Regions from separate parts of the Enterobacter sp. K510 genome, predicted to be linked through region 2. Evidence: predicted binding sites of a transcription regulator. Region 2 holds the regulator's gene; each other region holds the start of a gene.
The links. The regulator Fur, encoded in region 2, represses iron uptake genes when iron is present. The targets are predictions, from matches to a motif close to ATAATAATGAGAACNACTATCAA.

Region 1: the regulator Fur is predicted to act here: its motif matches at 1,377-1,399, upstream of ACQUTD_RS06190 (Nramp family divalent metal transporter).
Region 3: the regulator Fur is predicted to act here: its motif matches at 3,657-3,679, upstream of sodA (superoxide dismutase [Mn]).

The regions. Positions count from the first base shown of each region.
Region 1 is NZ_JBNRLQ010000003.1:154,206-161,833, reverse strand. It holds gene ACQUTD_RS06195 (NupC/NupG family nucleoside CNT transporter) at 1-1,086, opposite strand, end outside; gene ACQUTD_RS06190 (Nramp family divalent metal transporter) at 1,437-2,675, shown strand; gene ypeC (DUF2502 domain-containing protein YpeC) at 2,717-3,052, opposite strand; gene mgrA (L-glyceraldehyde 3-phosphate reductase) at 3,177-4,175, opposite strand; gene glk (glucokinase) at 4,374-5,339, shown strand; gene ACQUTD_RS06170 (LytR/AlgR family response regulator transcription factor) at 5,343-6,074, opposite strand; gene ACQUTD_RS06165 (sensor histidine kinase) at 6,089-7,628, opposite strand, start outside.
Region 2 is NZ_JBNRLQ010000011.1:7,204-14,831, forward strand. It holds gene ACQUTD_RS17960 (rod-binding protein) at 1-149, shown strand, start outside; gene flgK (flagellar hook-associated protein FlgK) at 233-1,606, shown strand; gene flgL (flagellar hook-associated protein FlgL) at 1,627-2,550, shown strand; gene ACQUTD_RS17975 (flagellar hook-associated protein) at 2,574-3,533, shown strand; gene ACQUTD_RS17980 (hypothetical protein) at 3,530-4,003, opposite strand; gene ACQUTD_RS17985 (winged helix-turn-helix domain-containing protein) at 3,981-4,853, opposite strand; gene acuI (acrylyl-CoA reductase (NADPH)) at 5,128-6,108, shown strand; gene fur (ferric iron uptake transcriptional regulator) at 6,204-6,653, opposite strand; gene fldA (flavodoxin FldA) at 6,942-7,472, opposite strand; gene ybfE (LexA regulated protein) at 7,623-7,628, opposite strand, start outside.
Region 3 is NZ_JBNRLQ010000012.1:48,546-56,173, reverse strand. It holds gene rhaA (L-rhamnose isomerase) at 1-95, opposite strand, end outside; gene rhaB (rhamnulokinase) at 92-1,546, opposite strand; gene rhaS (HTH-type transcriptional activator RhaS) at 1,847-2,683, shown strand; gene rhaR (HTH-type transcriptional activator RhaR) at 2,767-3,624, shown strand; gene sodA (superoxide dismutase [Mn]) at 3,753-4,373, shown strand; gene ACQUTD_RS18895 (dihydrodipicolinate synthase family protein) at 4,443-5,333, opposite strand; gene yiiM (6-hydroxyaminopurine reductase) at 5,512-6,183, shown strand; gene cpxA (envelope stress sensor histidine kinase CpxA) at 6,223-7,599, opposite strand; gene cpxR (envelope stress response regulator transcription factor CpxR) at 7,596-7,628, opposite strand, start outside.

The DNA of each region.
Region 1 (7,628 bases), on a different contig from region 2:
ATTCAGACCTTTAATCGCACCGGCAATGATACCGATGGACGAGAAGTTTGCGAAGGAAACGAGGAACACAGACAGAATGCCTTCTGCGCGCGGGGAGAGGGTGCCGGCAATTTTTTGCAGATCCATCATCGCCACGAATTCGTTAGATACCAGCTTGGTGGCCATAATACTGCCCACCTGCAGGGCTTCATGAGACGGCACACCCATCACCCAGGCGACCGGGTAGAAGATGTAGCCCAGAATACCCTGGAAAGAGATACCAAACACGGTCGCAAACAGGGCGTTCAGCGCAGAGATCAGCGCGATAAAACCAATCAGCATCGCCGCCACGATAATCGCCACTTTGAAGCCCGCCAGAATGTACTCACCCAGCATTTCAAAGAAGCTCTGGCCTTCGTGCAGGTTGGCCATTTGCAGATTCTCTTCGCTCTCATCAACACGGTACGGGTTGATAAGCGACAGCACGATAAAGGTGCTGAACATGTTCAGAACCAGCGCGGCGACAACGTATTTCGGCTGCAGCATGGTCATATACGCGCCCACGATGGACATGGACACGGTAGACATCGCCGTGGCCGCCATGGTGTACATGCGGTTACGGGACATATTGCCGAGGATGTCTTTGTAGGCGATGAAGTTTTCTGACTGCCCCAGAATCAGCGAGCTGACGGCGTTAAAGGATTCCAGTTTGCCCATACCGTTCACTTTTGACAGCACGGTACCAATGGCACGGATCACAATCGGCAGCACACGAATGTGTTGCAGGATACCGATCAGCGCAGAAATGAAGACGATAGGGCACAGCACTTTCAGGAAGAAGAATGCCAGGCCTTCATCATTCATTTTGCCGAAGACGAAGTTTGTCCCTTCATTGGCGAATCCGAGCAGTTTTTCAAACATTTCGGAGAAGCCTCTTACAAAGCCCAGACCGACATCGGAGTTCAGGAAGAACCAGGCCAGTAAAACTTCAATAACAAGAAGTTGAATAACAAAGCGAATGCGAATTTTTTTGCGGTCGCTGCTTAACAACAAGGCAAGCAAGGCCACAACGGCAAGCGCCAGAACAAAGTGAAGAACGCGGGACATATTTGCTCCAAATATGAGGCAGGTTTAATTTCCGTGCACATTCTATGCAACAAGCGTAAAGAAAACGAGATCAAAAACACACTATAGTAACTACCTGTGACGAATCTCAAAAATAGTGATCAAACATACATTTCTGTTATGTTACGTAAAGATGAGAAAAGGCTAATATTGCTGCTAAGCTTTTAACAAATTGATGAGGCAAATGTTAAGAGCGCCTTTCCACCTGCAAAATTCCTTCCGGCTATCGCTCCGGGCTATCAGAACAATCAGTTTAACCAAATCAGGTGATCTTGATAATCATTCTCACTTTGTTAGCATGAAACATAGCAAAGGCTATATCAGGGGCATAAATGAACGACAGTCGCGTTGAGAGTAACAGTGGTCGTGCGGCGCGCAAGCTTAGGTTCGCATTAATGGGACCTGCGTTCGTTGCCGCTATCGGTTATATCGATCCAGGCAACTTTGCCACCAATATTCAGGCGGGAGCCAGTTTTGGCTACCAGCTGCTGTGGGTAGTGGTCTGGGCGAACCTGATGGCGATGCTCATTCAGATCCTGTCTGCCAAACTGGGCATTGCCACCGGTAAAAACTTGGCCGAACAAATCCGCGACCATTATCCGCGCCCGCTGGTGTGGTTTTACTGGGTGCAGGCGGAGATCATCGCCATGGCGACGGATCTGGCGGAATTTATCGGCGCGGCCATCGGCTTTAAATTACTGCTCGGCGTATCGCTGCTGCAGGGCGCGGTGCTGACGGGCATCGCCACTTTCCTGATCCTGATGCTGCAAAAACGCGGCCAAAAACCGCTGGAAAAAGTGATCGGCGGCCTGCTGCTGTTTGTGGCGGCGGCCTATATCGTCGAGCTGTTTTTCTCGCAACCAAAACTGGCGGCGTTAGGTAAAGGGATGCTGATCCCCAGTCTGCCGACTACCGAGGCTGTGTTTCTCGCGGCGGGCGTGCTGGGCGCGACCATTATGCCGCACGTGATCTATTTGCACTCCTCGTTGACGCAGCATCTGCATGGCGGATCGCGCAAAGAGCGCTATTCGGCCACCAAATGGGATGTGGCGATCGCCATGACCATCGCCGGTTTTGTTAATCTGGCGATGATGGCGACCGCGGCGGCAGCGTTCCATTTCAGCGGCCACACCGGCGTGGCCGATCTCGATGAAGCCTATCTGACGCTGGAGCCGCTTCTGAGCCACGCGGCGGCCACCATTTTTGGCCTTAGCCTTGTGGCGGCAGGGCTGTCATCCACCGTCGTCGGCACGCTGGCGGGACAGGTAGTGATGCAGGGCTTTATCCGCTTCCATATTCCGTTATGGGTGCGCCGTACCGTGACTATGCTGCCGTCGTTTATTGTGATTTTGATGGGGCTGGATCCGACGCGCATTCTGGTGATGAGCCAGGTGTTGTTAAGCTTCGGTATTGCGCTGGCGCTGGTGCCGCTGCTGGTCTTTACCAGCGACAGCAAACTGATGGGCGAGCTGGTCAATACGACGCTGGTGAAACGCATCGGCTGGCTGATCGTGTTGCTGGTGGTGGTGCTGAATATGTGGCTGCTGGTGGGAACAGTAATAGGTCTTTAATTCGTGATTAAAAAGCCCGGCAATGCCGGGCTTTTTTTGTATTAATGATGATGGCCATGACCATGCCCGTGACGACCGCGTCCACCGTGGTCATCGCGATCGCGCCAGCCTTCACGATAACCGCGCTCGTAGGCTTTACGTTTGTCCCAGCCGCGGTGATAGCCGCGATCGTGTGGACGCCAGCGGTTTTCACGCCATTGATAGTGATTATGCCAGTAATCACGGTCGCGCCAGTGGCCGCCGTCCCAGTAGTTACCGTAATTATCACGATCGCCAATTTGTAATTTTATTGAGGGCAGCAGGGTGATTTCGCCGGCATTTGCCACCAGCGGGGCAGAAGCCATTAAAACAGCTGCCAGTATCAGTGACCTGAACATACTTATCTCCTTCACGATCGGGGCCGAAACGGCCTGTTAATGCAATATTACGGGGCTGTAAAGCCCCGGTGCATTGGTTTAACTCTTAAATCATGAAGGGCAGCATTATTTGCTAAAAGTGCTGTTATTCCGGGCTGTTCAGTATCTGGTCGATGGCGGTACATTCATCCGCGCTGAAGTGGCGATTTGCCAGCATGCCGACCGCATCGTCGATCTGCGCCACTTTACTTGCGCCAATCAGCACGGACGTTACTTTATCGTCACGCAGCACCCAGGCCAGTGCCATCTGCGACAGCTTCTGGCCGCGTTGCTGCGCCAGATCGTTTAACTGACGTACCTTGTGCAGTTTTTCCTCGGTAAGCTGATCGGGGTTGAGGAAACGGCTACCGCTGGCAGCGCGGGAATCCGCAGGAATGCCCTGTAAATAGCGGTCGGTCAGCTGTCCACCCGCCAGCGGCGAGAAAGCAATGCTGCCGACGCCTTTCTCCGCCAGCACATCCAGCAATTCATCTTCCACCCAGCGCTCAAACATCGAATATTTTGGCTGATGGATCAGGCAGGGTGTGCCGAGATCGTTAAGAATATCAATTGCCTGCCGCGCCATATCCGCCGGGTAGTTCGACAGGCCCACGTACAGCGCCTTGCCCTGGCGCACGATGTGATCCAGCGCGCGCATGGTCTCTTTCAGCGGCGTTTCCGGATCCGGGCGATGGTGATAGAAGATGTCCACATACTCAAGGCCCATGCGTTTCAGGCTCTGATCGAGGCTGGCGATGAGATATTTACGCGAACCCCAGTCGCCGTAAGGACCCTCCCACATGGTGTAGCCTGCCTTCGTGGAGATGATCAGCTCATCGCGCCACGGGCTAAAATCTTCCTGCAGGATACGGCCAAAGTGCCGCTCAGCGGAGCCCGGCGGCGGCCCGTAGTTGTTGGCGAGATCGAAATGAGTGATGCCGAGATCAAAAGCCCGGCGCAGCAGCTGGCGGCTGGTTTCCACTAGGGTGGCGTCCCCGAAGTTATGCCACAGCCCCAGCGACACCGCCGGTAGCTTTAAACCGCTCTCGCCACAGCGGCGGAACTCCATCTTTTTATAGCGCTCAGGATCGGCCTGATAAACCATGCAATAATCCTCAATTGGCAGACGTAACATCAGTGTATACGTTTACACCAGCTTTGAGACTTTGCTGAAACGGTAAAGTTATTCTGTGATGAAGCTCAATAATATACAGGCACTCGTGCTATGGTCATTGTTGTTAAAGCGCCTTGAATTTACAGTGTGCCAAAGAATTTTTCTGACTTCAGCGGAGCAGTAAAAAGAATGACAAAGTATGCATTAGTAGGTGACGTGGGCGGCACTAACGCACGCCTGGCGTTGTGTAATGTCGACAGCGGCGAGATTTCCCGCGCCAAAACCTATTCCGGGCTGGATTATCCCACGCTGGAAGCCGTTGTCCGCGTCTATCTGGACGAGACGGGCGCAGAGGTTGAGGATGGTTGCATCGCCATTGCCTGCCCGATCACCGGTGACTGGGTGGCGATGACCAACCACACCTGGGAATTCTCCATCGCGGAAATGAAGAAAAATCTCGGCTTTGCGCATCTGGAAATTATTAACGATTTTACCGCCGTATCCATGGCGATCCCGATGCTGAAAAATGAGCATCTGACGCAGTTCGGCGGCGGCGAGCCGGTGGAAGGCAAACCGATTGCCGTGTATGGCGCGGGCACCGGCCTTGGCGTAGCGCACCTGGTGCACGTCGATAAGCGCTGGGTCAGTCTGCCGGGCGAAGGCGGTCACGTGGATTTTGCGCCGAACAGCGAAGAAGAGGGGATTATCCTTGAAGAGCTGCGCAGTGAAATCGGCCACGTTTCGGCTGAGCGCGTGCTCTCTGGTCCGGGGCTGGTGAATCTGTACCGCGCGATTGTGAAATCCGACGGACGTCTGCCGGAAAACCTGCAGCCGAAAGATATTACCGAGCGCGCGCTGGAAGACAGCTGCATCGACTGCCGCCGCGCACTGTCGCTGTTCTGCGTGATCATGGGACGTTTCGGCGGTAACCTGGCGCTGACGCTGGGCACCTTCGGCGGCGTGTATATCGCCGGGGGCATTGTGCCGCGCTTCCTCGACTTCTTTACCGCCTCCGGTTTCCGTGGCGGTTTTGAAGACAAAGGCCGCTTCAAATCCTACGTGCAGGATATTCCGGTCTACCTGATCGTGCACGACAACCCGGGCCTGCTTGGCGCGGGCGCGCATTTACGTCAGACGCTGGGCTATTACCTGTAAGGGTTACAGGTGCATTAACTGCCTGAACTCTTTGACTTTGCTGCGACTGACCGGGACCTGAAAATCAAGATCCCGCAGTCGCAGAATATAGGTGTTGTTAAACCAGGGTTCGATTTCGCGGATCTTGTCCAGATTTACGCAGTATGAGCGATGACAGCGAAAGAAATGCGCTGCCGGTAGTTTGCTGCAAAACTCCGTGATGTTCATTGGCATCACAAATTCATCGCGCCGGGTATACACGAACGTCATCTTCTCATGCGCTTCCGCATAATAAATATCGTGAATACTGGTAACGATGATGCGCTCATCTTTAATCAGGTTAATGGTATCGTTTTCACGCACCGCCGGGCTGCCGGAACCTGCGCCAGTCTGCTGCTGCCATGCGGTCTCCAGCTTTTGCAGCATATTGATGATGCGTGATTCCTGATAAGGTTTCAGAATGTAGTCAAAAGCTTCCAGCTCGAAGGCCTCCACTGCATGTTCTTTCCACGCGGTAATAAATACGATAAAGGGTTTATGGGCAAACTGGCTGATATTCTGCGCCAGTAAAACGCCGTCCAGCGACGGGATATTAATATCCAGAAACAGCGCGTCCACTTTGTTGTGCTGCAAAAACTTCAGCACGTCCAGGCCGTCGTCAAAGGTGCCGACGATCTCCATCTGGCTGTGTTCTTTGATGAGCCAGCTCAGCTCCTGCTGCGCCAGGATCTCATCTTCAACAATGATGACTTTCATGGTGACTCTCCTGATTATTGCAACAGCGTGACCGGCGCGGGCAGGGGCGCGCGATCGTGCGGCACGTAGAAGGCGATTTCCGTTCCCGGCTCCAGGCGGCGAATATGCAGCCCTTCGCCGTACAGCAGTTTTACGCGGTGATGCACATTGAGTAAGCCGATTTTATTGCCGGGCATCTCATTGGCCTCGACCCGCTCAATGACCTGCGGATCGATACCGTTGCCGGTATCGCGGACGGCGATACGCACCCTGTTACCGCACTCTGCCACGCTGATGGTGACCACGCCTTTTCCTTTACAGGGCTGAATGCCGTGCACGATGGCGTTTTCCACCAGCGGCTGGATCAGCAGGCTTGGGATCACACAGTTAACTTCCTCATCGATGTCATAAATCACCGTCAGTTTGTCGCCGAAGCGCGCCTGCTCAATGGCGATGTAATCCTTGATTTGATACAGCTCTTTCTTAATATCAATTTGCTCATCGTCTTTCAGTTCAATGTTATAGCGCAGGTAGCGCGATAAATTGTAAATCAGCTGCCGGGCGGTATCCGGATTAAGGCGAATGGAGGACGAAATGGCGTTCAGGGCGTTAAACAGAAAATGCGGATTAATTTTGCTTTGCAGGGCTCGCAGTTCCGCTTTATTGGCCATCTCCCGCAACTGCTCGGCGCGGGACACTTCCAGCTGCGTGGAAATGATTTGCGACAGGCCGATCGCCATCTCCTGCAACGACGAAGTAATTTGATGCGCATGGCAGTAGTAGATTTTTAACGTGCCGGTGACCACGCCTTTTTCCCATAGCGGGATCACCAGCATGGAGTGGATTTCCGGCGTGCGATGCGCCTCATCATTGTTTTTAATGATGATTTTACCGGAGTTGATCGCTTCAAAGGTGGTAGGGCTGATAATGTCATCGCTGTCCCGGTAGTTGTTTTCTCCGATACCGACGTAGGCCAGCACATGATCGACATTGGTAATGGCGACGGCATCGGCATGAATATCGCGGCGGATAATATCGCAGACCTGACGCAGGGATTCCGTATTCACATGGCGGAACAGCGGCAGCGTTTTGTTGGCAATATCCAGCGCCAGCTTGGCCTGCCGTGCAGCGCTGGCTTCCTGCTCGCCTTCGACACTCTGCACCAGCAGCACAATAAAGCCGATACATACGGTACCGAGGATCATCGGTATACCGATTTTCGACACGATATCCAGCCCCAGCGCGGTTGTAGGCGCCCAGAGCACCACCAGGATCATGGTCAGGGTTTCGCACAGCATCCCGGCGATAATGCCGATGCGCCAGTGGTGCGCTTTCGGCGTTTTGAGGTTGATCCAGCCCGCCAGACAACCGGCAATAATACTGGTGATAAAACAGGGAATGGCCGTCACGCCGCCAATGTCGATCAGATAGCGATGAATACCTGCAATGATGCCGGTAATAATCCCCACCCAGGGGCCGAACAGGATCCCGCCGGACATCACCGCAATAATACGGACGTTGACCAGCGACCCCTCCACCGGCACGCCGGACCAGGTGCTGAACAGCGCAAACATG
Region 2 (7,628 bases):
ACTCGAAAGATAACCCCTTTAACAGCGATGCGGTGCGCACTATGCAGGGTTTTTACGACGACGCCCTGTGCGACGAACTGGCTAAACACCAGGGGATCGGCATCGCGGAGATGCTGGTCAAGCAGCTGTCGGCACAGCATCACGATTAAGGTTTAAGAACAGGCGCGGTCCGGTCGCTTTAGGTAGCAAACGCGAAATTTTTAGCCGGGCCTGACCCGACGAGGAGTACCAGATGGACATGATAAATATTGGTTACAGCGGGGCATCCGCCGCCCAGGTGCAGCTGAACGTCACGGCGCAGAACACCGCCAACGCCATGACGCCGGGCTATACCCGGCAGGTGGCGATGACCAGCACCATTGGCGCAAGCGGCGGCGCGGTAAACAGCGCGGGCAACGGCGTGCAGGTGGACAGCATCTGCCGTGTGTCGAATCAGTATCTGGTGAATCAGGTCTGGTATGCCGCCAGCGATAACGGCTTTTACAGCACCCAGCAGCAGTACCTGACGCAGCTGGAAACCGTGTTAAGCGATCCGAACAGCAGCCTGAGCGCCGGATTCGATAACTTTTTTGCCGCGCTTAATGAGGCGTCCGCCAACCCGGACGACTCCGCCCTGCGCCAGCAGGTGATCAGCGAAGCCGATGCGCTGGCGCTGCGCTTTAACAACACCTGCGACTACATTCAGTCCCAGAGCGATGAACTGCTCAGTCAGGAGCAGGCGACCATCGCGCAGATCAACAGCCTGACCTCCGGCATTGCGGGTTACAACCAGCAGATCGCCGAAGCAGAAGCTAATGGCGACAACGCCTCCGCGCTCTATGACGCCCGCGACCAGATGGTGCAGCAGCTGAGCGGCCTGGTGGACGTGCAGGTGCAAATTGACGATCGCGGTAATTACAACATCTCTCTGCCGAACGGCCAGCCGCTGGTCAGCGGCCAGGACTGCTCGACCATTGCGATGAGCAGCAATGCAGACGGCACGCCCTGCATGGAGCTGACCTTCGCCGGCACCACCTACACCATGACGGAGGAGACCGGCGGCGCGCTGGGGGCGCTCTTTACCTACCAGAGCGACGTGCTGGATCCGCTGACCGCCACCATCAACAGCATCGCCGAACAGTTTACGAATGCGGTCAACAGCCAGCTGGCGGCGGGTTACGATCTGAATGGCAATCCCGGCGCGCCGCTGTTTATTTACGATCCCACCAATCCGGACGGCCCGCTGCTGGTTAACCCGGACATCAGCGAAGACGAGCTGGCGTTCTCCGGCTCGCCGGACGAATCCGGCAACAGCGATAACTTACAGGCGCTGATAAACATCTCCACTGAACCGATGGAGATCGAGGGTCTCGGCAACGTTACCGTCGGCAACGCCTGCTCGACGCTGATCAGCAATATCGGTATCTACAGCCGTCAGAACCAGACGGAGGCACAGTCTGCCAGCAATGTTTACAACGAAGCGCAAAACCAGCAGATGAGCGTCAGCGGCGTCAGCATGGATGAGGAGGCCGTCAACCTCATCACCTATACCCAGATTTATCAGGCCAACCTGAAAGTGATTTCTACCGGTACGGAGATTTTTGATTCCGTACTTGAGATGTTCTGAGCAACCGGAAACGACAGACTATGCGCGTAAGCACTCAACAATCCTACAGCACCATGACCACCCGCTTCACTAACCTGTCGGCGCAGCTGGAGCATGTGGTGACGCAGATGGCCACCGGGCAACGCATTATATTGCCGTCAGACGATCCCATCGCCGCCGCGCGTATCACCCAGCTCGATCGCCAGCAGGCGGCCATCGAACAGTATCAGAGCAATATCAACAGCGTCTCAGCCAGTATGAGCCAGCAGGAGAGCGTGCTGGACGGCGTCAACAACAGCCTGCTGGCGATCCGCGATGATTTGCTGGAAGCGGCCAACGGCACCAATACCGCCGAATCCCTGGCGGGTTACGGCCAGGAGATCCAGTCGCTGACCGAATCCATGGTGGCGGCGCTCAACTATCAGGATGAAGACGGTCACTATATTTTTGGCGGCACGGTGAACGACACCCCGCCTATCACGTATGACGATACCGATGGCGACGGGGAAGGGGATGAATACGTCTATCACGGCAATATGAATCACCGCACCGCCACCGTCTCGAACGGCGTGGTGATGGACACTAACGTCTCGGTGGGGGAGATTTTTGGTCAGGGGCTGGCGCTTTTCAACACCCTTGATGACCTCGCGAAGGAGATGCAGGATCCCACGGTCGATCCCGTGGCGATGCAGGATGATATATCCCACGCCATCAACGTGATTGATGAAAGCGCTGACTCGCTGAACACCGCCATCGCCAGCCTCGGCGAGCGGCAGAACACCATGAGTATGCTGAGCGACGCCCAGACCGGCATTTCCGATGCCAATGCCGATTTGATTGGTCAGCTTGGCGATCTGGATTACGGCCCGGCCAGCATCACCTTTACCGGACTGGAAATGGCCATGGAAGCTACCATGAAGACTTACTCGAAAGTGAGTGAGCTGAACCTTTTTAGCGTTATTTAACGAATTCCACGCCCAGGATCATCATGCAGGTTGGTTTACAAACTTCAACGCATACCCGTACCGGCGGACTGACGTCTGCCGTTCGTCAGCCGGACGTCGTGCGCACCGCGCCCGTCAGCGATAAAGCGCCGTCTGGCGACTACCCGGCGTCGCCGCTCATCGCCACCCGTCCGCAGCGCTACAGCGTACAGCTTAACGATCAGCTCACCACGTTACAGCAGGCGGATCACTGGCTGGGGCAACTGGAGCGCGCGCTGGTGGATTATCGCCACGGCGGGCAGCGGGATCCCGCGACCGTGCAGTCGCTGCTCGACGGTCGTCTGGCGCTGACCGGCGGCGCGGTGGACCGGGAACTGCAACCGGTGCTACAGGGGCAGGCGCAGGTGCGCTTTCATGCGCCGCAGCTGAGCCAGGCGCTGGCGGCGGATGGCCCGCAGAAACTGCTGTTCAGCGTACAGCACGGGCGGAAAACCCTGCTGTCCGGGCTAAATATTAACGGCGACGGCGATGCCGGGCAGCGGGCGACGAAAATCAGCACCGCATTACGCCGCGTCGGCGTGCAGCCCCTGAAAGGACAGGAGGGCTTTACTGCCAGTGAGCAGCACTGGGCGCAGCTGCAAAACAGCTTCGCCGTGCAGCGGGAAGGGGCGGGGCAGAAAATCGCCATTGCGGTGGCGGCGCATCCGGCGCAGACGGAAACCCTTGCCGCCGCGCTCGCCAGCGGACAGCAGGCGCAGCGCGTGGTGCAGGAGACGCTCAGTCAGGTAAGCGCACAGCGTCAGCAGCTGGCGCTCCAGCAGGAGAAAGTCCGCCAGCGTATTGACGATATGTCGCGTTTTGCGCAGTCGCAGAGTGCGGTGGAGGCCTCCGCGCGGCTGGCGGGAACCCTGGATGCGGCCAGCCATAATTATGAGGTGCTGGCGCAGGCGATTAATGGCCAGGCGAATCTGTCGAAGCTGACGGTGCGCAGCCTGCTGGATTAACGTTTCGGGCAGGGCTGCCCGTCAGGTTGCAGCAGGCCTTTTTCGGTGATCAACATGGTGGCGCTGTCCTGATTAAACAGCAGCTGGCGAGCGTCGCCCAGCGGCACGCTCACACTTTGCAGATCGTTATCATTGATAAAGCCCAGCACCGGGAACAGCGTGGCGTCCGTGCCGGTGACATGAGCATTCTGCAGACGTAAAAACGATTCGCCGCTCTGCTCGCCGCCGGGGGCGGTACAGGCGATCAGCTGCATCTGCAGGGCAAAAGCCTCATCCCCTGGCCGGGTCAGGACCAGGCGCGCTCCCCGCTCCGCGGGGGCGGTGGTCAGGTTATAAACCGCGTGTTCAGCCGTTGCCAGATCGTAAATCCCGACCTGGGTGCGGGCAATAACGGGCGCGGCCTGAAGGCTACCGGCGATACCGGCGAGCAGCAGACCCGCGATAACATTACGAACAGGCAGGCATTTCATTAAGCGTGCGCTCCGTTTCCTTGTGAATTAATTGACCCAGTTTTTTAACATCCTGTTGCCAGCTGCGAATTTCCATTAACAACTGATATTCTTTACCGCACTGATTTTGCACCAGCAGGATCACCGACATTTTTTGTACCGCCCCGTAATAATAAATCGTCAGCGTTGCCTTATGCGCCGTAAGCAGCATATTGATGCCTTCCAGCGACTCCGCAATATGCGACGACAATACCGCGCCTGATGTATTCACCCCCGTGCGGTGCAGTCGAAATAATTTAATTTTGTCATTTTGCGGCGACAGCTCTTCTTTAATCGACAGACGGGAAGTGGCAAGCGGCGCAGAATTCTGACCCCCGGGGTAAATCAGCCAGATAAGCCCGCAGCCAAGCAGCAGCAACAGCGCCGCCAGGACAATCAGGCGGTGTTTATTGCGCGGCGCAGGCGCGCTGGCGGGCGGGGCATCCGTCACGTCGGCAACCGGTTCAGGATCGGGCTGAGTCAGGGGCTGGGACGCAGAGAGCGGCTCATCCGGCAGCAGGACGACAAAGTCTTTATTCAGCAGATAGCCTTTTTTCGGGATGGTTTTGATGATCTCCTGTACCCGGCCGTCGTCCCCCAGCGCTACCCGCAGAGCATAGACAGCGGTCAGCAGGCTGTTATTTCCGACGACGCGGTTTTTCCATACTTCGCTCATCAGAAAATCACGCGACACCACCTCCCCGGCATGATTAACCAGCGTTTCGAGCATAATAAAATGGAATTCACCAAGGCGGCGGATCTCCCCCGTTTCCCGGTGTACCAGACCGTTTAACGACGGCTCAACTTTCCAGTTATTAACAATGATCTGCATAGTGATTTGTTAATAAATTGGTGAGTATTAATTTATTTTTCACAACGTAAGCTTCCACTTAGCCGCAGGGAGGGTAAATGTATCGGATGATTATCACCCCATCAATCTAAGAATAGTCTTAACTCATAAATTAATAATTAATTAATTTCTAAGCTAACGGATTGATAAAGCTTGCCGTCAGCGCCTGGGGGTATTAACGTCGCTGGTAATTGTAGACGATCGGCCCGCAAAGGCCGTCGCGACTGGCAAGTTTGATTAATGTAATGAGGTCATCATGTTTAAAGCCATTCAGATTGATAAAGCGGAAGGACAGTATTCGGCATCCCTGGTGGAGCTGGACGAGCAGGCGTTGCCGGAAGGTGACGTCACCGTCGCGGTGGAATACTCCTCCATTAACTATAAAGATGCGCTGGCTATTACCGGTCGCGGCCCGATTGTGCGCCAGTTCCCTATGGTGCCGGGTATTGATTTCGCCGGGACCGTAACCGCCAGCGACAGCGCGGCGTTTGCCGTGGGCGACCGCGTGCTGCTGACCGGCTGGGGCGTGGGCGAACGTCACTGGGGCGGACTGGCAGGCAAGGCGCGGGTCAAAAGCGAATGGCTGACGAAAATGCCGTCCGGCGCGGATGCAAAACAGGTGATGGCTATCGGTACGGCGGGCTTTACCGCCATGCTGTGCGTGCAGGCGGTGCTGGATCACGGCGTGAAGCCTGAAGACGGCCCGGTGCTGGTGACCGGCGCGGGCGGCGGCGTGGGCAGCTGCGCGGTGATCATTCTTTCTGCCATGGGCTATCAGGTGGTGGCGTCGACCGGCCGTCCGCAGGAAGCCGGATGGATGCGCGAACAGCTGGGGGCCAGCGACATTATCAACCGTGATGAGCTGAGCGCGCCGGGTAAACCGTTACAGAAAGAGCGCTGGGCGGCGGCGATCGATACCGTCGGCAGCCATACGCTGAGCAACGTCTGCGCCAGTGTCCGTTATGACGGCATAGTCGCGGCGTGCGGCATGGCGCAGGGTATGGATCTCCCGGCGACAGTGGCGCCTTTCATTCTGCGCGGCGTTACGCTGCGCGGTATCGACAGCGTGATGGTGAGCAGCGAAAAACGTCCGGCGATCTGGGAGAAAGCCTGTCAGTATTTAACGCCTGCGGCGCTGGAAAAACTGAGTGCCACTTATCCGCTGAGCGATGCCATTGACGTGGCGGAAAAACTGCTGAACGGGCAGATCCGTGGCCGTGCGGTGATTGAGATTTAATTCTGGCGGGGTTGCCGGGTGGCGCTGACGCTTACCCGGCCTACAATATAACGCAGGCCCGGCAAGCTTGCGCCGTCGGGCAATGTGCAGCAACGTTATTTGCGAATATCGTGTGCGGTGTCGTTTTCGCGGCAATCGCCTTCAGCGCAGTGGCCGTAGAGGTAAAGGCTGTGGTTGGTCAGGCGGATCCCGTGCTGAGCGGCGATTTCACGCTGACGTAATTCAATAGAATCATCGCTGAATTCAATCACTTTGCCGCAGTCGAGGCAGATCAGGTGATCGTGGTGATGCTGCTGCGTCAGTTCAAAAACAGATTTACCGCCTTCGAAATTATGACGGGTCACAATACCGGCGTCATCGAACTGGTTAAGCACGCGGTAGACCGTCGCCAGGCCAATCTCTTCGCCCATGTCGATCAGTCGTTTGTATAAATCTTCCGCACTGACATGGTGGTTGTCAGGTCCCTGGAGTACCTCAAGGATCTTTAACCGAGGAAGCGTGACTTTCAGGCCAGCCTTCTTTAGTGCGGTGTTATTGTCAGTCATGCGGAATCTGTCCTGTAGCTAAACGATTCACTTCCAAAATGGAAGTTAATGAGAATGACGTTGAGTTAATGCGTCTCATTATAGAACTGCCATGCCTAAATGAAAACTGCAAGTCCTCAAGCAAAGTATGCGTATAAAACGTGGTGTCACTAACAAACCCGTAAGCAATCACGTTCAATCAGGGGATATTGTACAGGTATGCGTGCGAAAGTTAAAAAATTGTAGCAATTATTTTGATTGGTTATATCTATTAATGCGGCGCAGCCAACAGGTTACGCCGCACAAAAATCAGGCGTTGATGATCTCATCTAAATGAAGTTCTTCAGAAATCTGCTTCACCCATTTTTCCACGCGCTCAGCGGTCAGTTCCGGCTGGCGGTCTTCATCAATGGCCAGACCGACGAAGTGGTCGTCGTCCGCCAGACCTTTGGAGGCTTCGAAATGGTAGCCCGCGGTCGGCCAGTGACCGACGATAGTCGCGCCGCGCGGCTCAATGATGTCGCGGATGGTGCCCAGCGCATCGCAGAAATATTCCGCGTAGTCTTCCTGGTCGCCACAGCCGAACAGGGCGACTAATTTGCCGTTAAAATCGACCTCTTCCAGCGTCGGGAAGAAATCGTCCCAGTCGCACTGCGCTTCACCATAGTACCAGGTCGGGATGCCCAGCAGCAGAATATCGTAACCTTCGAGATCTTCTTTGCTGCTTTTGGCGATGTCATGCACGTCCGCAACATCTTTACCAAGCTGCTTTTGGATCATTTTCGCGATATTTTCGGTATTACCCGTGTCGCTGCCGAAAAAAATGCCTGTGATTGCCATGAGTAAAATAACCTCTTGAAACTTAATGATATGGTGGTGGCGCAATGCCCACGGATAAGGGCAATCATAGCAGAACAGAGAAGGACGCGGAAACTGCAAACGCCTCAGACTGCACTCTGTGCTACATGAAAGTGATATTTAGCGGGATTTTCAGAC
Region 3 (7,628 bases), on a different contig from region 2:
CGATCGAGCTGGCTCAGCGCCGCCTCGACATCAATGCCCACCGCGGCGAAGCGCTGTTTTGCCAGTTCCCAGGCCTGTTCAAGTTGAGTGGTCATGCGCAAAGCTCCTTTGTTGGTCGTTTTTGCTGAAACTGCGCAACATAGCGAGCAATTTCATTATCAGGATGAGGGGTGTAAGTGGTGAGGGCGTAACTGGACGCCACCACCTCACGGAAAGCGTCGACATTGCTCAGTTCGTCCAGCGTCATTAACTGCACGCCGATGTTGCCGAGCGTTGAGGCCTCAACGGGGCCAGCCACCACGGTGATGCCGCAGGCATCGGCGCACAGCTGGTTGAGCAACTGGTTCTGGCAGCCGCCGCCCACGATATGCAGCTGGCTGAAGGCTTTACCGCGAAGCTGCGCCAGTTCGTGCAGCACATCGGCATACAGCAGCGCCAGGCTGTCAAAAATGCAGCGCGCCAGTTCAGCGGCGGTGTGCGGTACGGGCTGGCCGTTTTCCCGGCAGGCGGCCTGCAATTCGCGGCTCATGTTTTCCGGATTAATAAAGCGCGCGTCGTTCGGGTTGATGACGAAACGGCAGGCGGGCAGGGCGGCGGTGCGGGCGATCAGATCCGCCAAATCCTGCACGTTCTGCTCTTTCAGCACCCGTTGCAGCAGCCACAGGCCCATGATGTTTTTCAGCACACGATAGCGGCCTTCCGCGCCCCCTTCGTTGGTGATGTTGGCGGCAAGCGCCTCATCGCTGGTGTAGGGCGTTTTGCTTTCAAAGCCCATCAGCGACCAGGTGCCGGAGGATAAATACGCGGCGTCTTTGCCGGCCAGCGGTGCGGCGATCACCGCGCTGGCGGTGTCATGGCTGGCGACGGCAACCACCGGCACGTCAGCCCAGTGACCGATCACATTGCCGGGATGGGTGGGGGTGCCAAGCCAGGAGGCGGGTACGCCCGCCCAGTCGAGCAGCGTCTCGTCCCAGCTGTCGGTGTGAATGTTCACCAGCTGCGTGGTGGTGGCGTTGGTGTATTCCCAGTTGAGCTGGCCGGTCAGCCGGAAGCTGAAATAGTCGGGGATGAGCAGCGCATGGGCGACGCGCGCCATCAGTTCCGGCTGCTGTTCGCTTAACGCTTTAAACTGGTAGAGCGTGTTGAAGGGTAAAAACTGAATGCCGCTGCGACGATAAATATCGGTTTTACCGGGCTGCGCTAATGCCCGCGCCATTACGCCATCGGTGCGGCTGTCGCGGTAGGAAACCGGCAGACCGACACGCTCGCCCTGCGCATCAATCAGCACGTAATCCACGCCCCAGGTATCTATGCCGATGCTGTCGATGGCGATGCCCTGCTGACGGACTTTATCCAGCCCGCAGCGGATTTCCGCTTCCAGGCTGTCGATATCCCAGCACTCGGTGCCGTCAATTTTTTGCAGACAGTTACTGAAGCGATGAATTTCGCGAAGCGTAAGGGTACGCGGCTCAACGTCGAAGCGGGCGAGCATTACGCGCCCGCTTGATGCGCCTAAATCGACTGCGACGCAATGGCGAAAAGTCATGGAGCGATCCTCTGGTGAGTCATTGCCGCCAGTCTAAAAAAGGGCCAGCAGGATCACCTTCTTGCCAGTGACAGGCCCAAACCGCCGCTGGCAAGAAACCAAAGATGAACGTGAGAGAGTTCACAGTTTCCGCTGATCAGCGGTTTTTCAGGCGCTGTGACCGCCGCCGCATTTCCTGAACTTTCCGACAGTTTCTTGAAAAATCGACAGGCTTTGCGCGCTTTGCTGTCAAAAATTCAAGGTGAGAACAGAGGGCGTTAATTACTATATTGAGAACGTTTCTCATCGACAGGGGTTGCTATGACCGTATTACACAGCGTGGACTTTTTTCCATCAGGTTATACGCCTGTTGCTATTGAACCCCGGCTGCCCCAGGCGGCATTCCCGGAACATCATCATGATTTTCATGAGATTGTGATCGTCGAGCACGGCACCGGTATTCACGTCTTCAATGGTCAGCCCTACACCATCAGCGGCGGTACCGTGTGCTTTGTACGCGATCATGACCGGCATCTCTATGAGCACACCGATAATCTCTGTCTGACCAATGTGCTGTACCGCTCCCCGGACGCGTTCCAGTTCTTATCCGGTTTAAACCAGCTGCTGCCGCAGGAGCAGGACGGGCACTATCCGTCTCACTGGCGCGTGAATCAGGGCGTATTGCAACAGATCCGCCAGATTGTCGGGCAGATGGAAACGGCGGATGAGGGCAAGGATACGGCGGCGCTGGCGAACCGTGAGATCCTCTTTATGCAGTTGCTGGTGCTGTTGCGTCGCAGCAGCCAGATGGAAGGGGCGGCGAATAACGATGCGCGCCTGAATCAGTTGATGTCATGGCTGGAAGATCATTTTGCGGAAGACGTGTGCTGGGAGTCGCTGGCGGATCAGTTCTCGCTGTCGCTGCGTACCCTGCACCGGCAGCTTAAGCAGTACACCGGCATGACGCCGCAACGTTATCTGAACCGTCTGCGGCTGATCAAAGCGCGTCATCTGTTGCGCCACAGCGACCATAGCGTCACTGACATCGCCTTTCGCTGCGGTTTTGGCGACAGTAACCACTTTTCGACGCTTTTTCGCCGGGAATTCGACTGGTCGCCGCGCGATATCCGCCAGGGACGCGACACCTTATTGCAGTAGCTGTGCGTAACGAGAGACCTGTCACCGTATTTTCGCCAGAAAACAGCTAATAATGAAAGGTTAATCGCTGTTGAGGTGACCCTGTGGCAGGCCAGTTAATTCTTCGCAAAGCCGATTTTTTTGCCCGTACCGGACAGGCGGTGGCGGTGGCGGATCGCTACCCGCAAAACGTCTTTGCGGAACATTCCCACGAGTTTAATGAACTGGTGCTGGTGTGGCGCGGCAACGGGCTGCACATTCTGAATGACCGGCCTTACCGCATCACCCGCGGCGATCTGTTCTATATTCGCGCCGAAGACCGCCATTCTTACGCCTCGGTTAACGACCTGGTGCTGCAAAATATCATCTACTGCCCGGAACGCCTGACGCTGGCGCTGGACTGGGCGGCGCATATTCCGGGGCTACAGGGCCGGGAGCCGTCGCCCCACTGGAGGCTTGGCAGTACCGGCATGACGCAGGCGCGGCAGGTGATTACCCAGCTGGAGCAGGAGAGCGCCAGAACGGACGAGCTGGCGAACCCGCTGGCGGAGGCGCTGTTCGCGCAGCTGATCCTGACGCTTAAACGGCATCGCTACGCCACGGATAACCTGTCGGCTACCGCCAGCGAGGCGCTGCTCGACAGGCTCATCACGGCGCTGGCAGGCAGCCTGAACCGGGCCTTTGCGCTGGAGGTGTTCTGCGAGCAAAACCAGTGCAGCGAACGCGCGCTGCGCCAGCAGTTCCGCACCCAGACCGGCATGACCATCAACAACTATCTGCGCCAGCTGCGCATCTGCCACGCGCAGTATTTGCTGCAACATACGGAACTGTTAATCGGCGAAATCGCCATGTGCTGCGGCTTCGAAGACAGCAACTATTTCTCGGTGGTGTTTACCCGTGAAACGGGCGCGACGCCAAGCCAGTGGCGGCAACGCTTAGCGCCAAAATTGACAGTGTCATAACGAAAAGTTATAACCACACAGAAACTACGGCATTGATAAACATTTTCAATACCAGTTAATTAACTATAATGAACCAACTGCTTACGCGGCGTTAACACTTCAGCCGCCCGACAATAATGGAGATGAATATGAGTTATACACTGCCATCCCTGCCATACGCATACGACGCTTTAGAACCGCATTTCGATAAGCAGACGATGGAAATCCATCACACCAAACACCACCAGACCTACGTAAACAACGCTAACGCAGCGCTGGAAAGTCTGCCTGAATTCGCTAACCTGCCGGTTGAAGAGCTGATCACCAAACTGGATCAGTTGCCGGCAGACAAAAAAACCGTACTGCGTAACAACGCGGGCGGTCACGCTAACCACAGCCTGTTCTGGAAAGGCCTGAAAACCGGTACCACCCTGCAGGGCGATCTGAAAGCGGCTATCGAACGTGATTTCGGCTCTGTTGAGAAATTCAAAGAAGAGTTCGAGAAAGCGGCTGCCACCCGTTTCGGCTCCGGCTGGGCGTGGCTGGTACTGAAAGGCGACAAACTGGCTGTAGTCTCTACTGCAAACCAGGACAGCCCGCTGATGGGTGAAGCAATTTCTGGCGCATCCGGCTTCCCGATCCTGGGTCTGGACGTGTGGGAACACGCTTACTACCTGAAATATCAGAACAAACGCCCGGATTACATCAAGGCGTTCTGGGAAGTGGTTAACTGGGACGAAGCAGCGGCACGTTTCGCGGCTAAAAAATAAGTCCTGATCACCTTCTGGTGAATCTGTCCAGCCCCTGTCGGTAAGCCGACAGGGGCTTTTTTTTACCCGTTACAGCCCGAAAACCTCGTCGATGGCACGCGTCTGCGCGTCGTTCAGCGTGCCGCCCGCGTTACGTGATGTCGTGCCGCAATAACCAAATTTGCGCGCCACCACGGTTTTAATGGTGATGACAAAATCATCGCCGATGGCGTAAATCGCCGACAGTTTGCCAATCTCCTGCTGAACCTGCTGTAAAGTTTGCAGATCGCCCCGGGCGAAGGCCTCACGCGCACGGACGAACAGCTCCGGCACAATGTTATTCAGCCCGGAAATCACCCCGGCGCCGCCCGCCAGCTTATTGGGAATAAAATACTCGTCGTAGCCGGAGAGTACGGTGAAATCATCCCGTACCGCCTGAGTGGCGAGGATCATATTGCGGGTGTGCGACTGGCAATCCACGGTGTCTTTAATCCCGGCAAAGTGGGGGAATTCAGCCGCCAGCGTGGCGATAAGCTCCGGCGTCAGATCACAGCCGGTACGCGCCGGAAAATTATAGGCGAACCATTTGCCGGTCAGCTGTTGACCGAGGGCGCGGTAGTAGCTGAGCAGCTGCGCAGATGTCTGTCCGTAGTAGTAGGGCGGCAGGATCATCACCGCGTCGTAGCCCGCGTCAAAGGATGCCTGCGCCATACGCAGTATATCGCTCACGCAGGTGGAGGAGACGTTCGCCACCATCGGCAGCGACGACATGGCCCGCGCTTCGCGGATCAGCGACAGCCGCTCTTCCAGCGTAAAGGAAGCGAATTCGCCGATGCTGCCCATCAGCAGAATGACGTCGATTCTGGCGTCGGTCAGGCGGGCGAGATGCTGGCGCAGGCCGTTAAAATCTATCTTGCCGTCGGTTTCCATTGGCGTAATGGACGGGCACCAGACGCCCGTAAAGCGTGCATCACTGGACATGTCGTTGACTCCTTGAATGTGAAATGGCGTTTCAGAAGTTAGCTAAGTGATAGCACGGCTTGCGGCATTTCACGCCAGTGGTGTACTTTTTTTGCGCGCTGACGCCGCAAAAATATTGTATTTGGCGGCGTTTCCGGCCAGCCTGAAGCGCAGTGGAATTATGACAAAGGGAGACGATATGCAATATCCGATGGAGGTATTTTCCGGCAAGGTGCGCGATTATCCGGGCAGCCGCCCGAGCGCCATTGCGAAAGTGCAGGTGGATGGCGAACTGACGCTTACGGAACGCGGCCTGAAAGATGACCAGCAGGCGGAGAAAAAGATCCACGGCGGACCCGACCGTGCGTTATGCCACTATCCGCGGGAACATTACGCCCAATGGGCGCGGGATTTCCCGGACCAGGCGGCGCTCTTTGTCGCCCCGGCCTTTGGCGAGAATCTGTCGACCGTCGGGCTGACGGAGAAGAACGTGTATATCGGCGATATTTTCCGCTGGGGCGAGGCGCTGATCCAGGTGACGCAGCCGCGCTCGCCGTGCTTTAAGCTCAATTTCCACTTCGGCATTCCCAATATGGCGACGCTGATGCAGGATCGCGGTCACACCGGCTGGCTGTACCGCATCGTGGCGGGCGGGAAGGTGTTCAGCGATGCGCCGCTGGAGCTGGTATCCCGTTGCAGCGAGATCAGCGTCCATGAGGCGGGTGTCATTGCCTGGCATACGCCGTTCGACGATGAGCAGTATCATCGCCTGCTATCAGCGGCAGGGCTGTCGGTGAGCTGGGCAAGAACCATGCAGAAACGGCGGATTAGCGGCAAAATCGAAGACAGTTCGCGGCGGTTGCGCGGGTAACCGGCGTTGCCCTCTCCCGGTGAAGGAGAGGGCGCTACATCAGGCGCGCTTGCTATACAACGGCAGCCAGAGGGTCAGGCGCAGGCCGCCTAACGGGCTGTCGTCGGCTTTCACCCAGCCGCGGTGCTGCTGGATGGCGGTTTCGACAATCGCCAGCCCCAGCCCTGTGCCGCCGGACTCGCGATCGCGGGCCTCGTCGGTACGGTAGAACGGCCGGAAAATCTGCTCGCGATCTGCCGGGCTGACGCCCGGACCGTCATCATCCACGTGAATGGTGATGCCGTCTTTATCCACCGCAAATCCCACTTCAATCTGCGTGTGTGAATAACGCAGCGCATTACGCACGATGTTTTCCAGCGCGCTTTCCAGCGCGTTCGGGTTGCCGTACAACGGCCATGGCCCTGGCGGGAAGGTCACCGTCAACGTCTTGCCCATTTGTTCGGCTTCAAAGGCGGCGTTGTCCAGTACCTCGCTCCACAGCTGATTCGCTTTCATGGTTTCGCTGACCAGCGCGTTTTTCTGCTGATTACGCGACATTACCAGCAGGTCGTTGATCATGCTGTCGAGCCGCTGCGCTTCGGTTTCGATGCGCTCCAGCTCTTTGCTTTCACCACTGCGACGGCGCAGCAGGGCGGTGCCCAGTTGCAGACGCGTCAGCGGGGTGCGCAGTTCATGCGAAATATCAGAAAGCAGGCGTTGCTGCGAGGTCATCATGCGTTCTAGGGCCGTCACCATCTGGTTAAAGCTGGCCCCGGCGGCGAGGAATTCCTGCGGCCCCGCTTCCAGTTCCGGATGCTGACGCAGGTTACCCTGCGCCACTTCATCGGCAGCATTTTTCAGCTTACGCGCCGGTTTGGCGAGACTCCACGCCAGCCATAACAGCAATGGCGAACTGACCAGCATGGTGACAATCAGCAGTAATAACGGGCGGTCAAAAAGCAGGTTGATAAAGTCTGACTGCGAGCTGCTGGCCGGACGAATGAGATAGAGCTGGTAATTATCTTCCCCATCCCTGATGGAAAATGGCCCTACCAGCTCTACCCGACCGTACTTTTTCTTCTGCGGATGGTCGGAGTTATCCGCCTGCCCGATGAAGTTACGAATGATCTGCATTTCGCTGCGTTCTGCGCCAATCACGCGCCCTTCGCTGGTCACCAGCAGCAGGCGTTGACCCGGCGGCGCCCATTTGTCGATCGCGCGGAATAATCTGCGCCACCACATCAGGTCGTTCGGCGGATCATTGGCCAGTTCCGCTTCGACATGCTGTTCGATCATCACGCCCTGGCGCTGTTCGCTGTCGAGCAACTCCGTCATCTGACGGGAGTCCAGCTTCGGCACCATCAGTACCAGCATCAGCACCAGTGCCAGCGTTAACCAGAAAATGGCAAAGATGCGCGCAGTCAAACTTCCAATCATGAAGCAGAAACCATCAGATAGCCGCGACC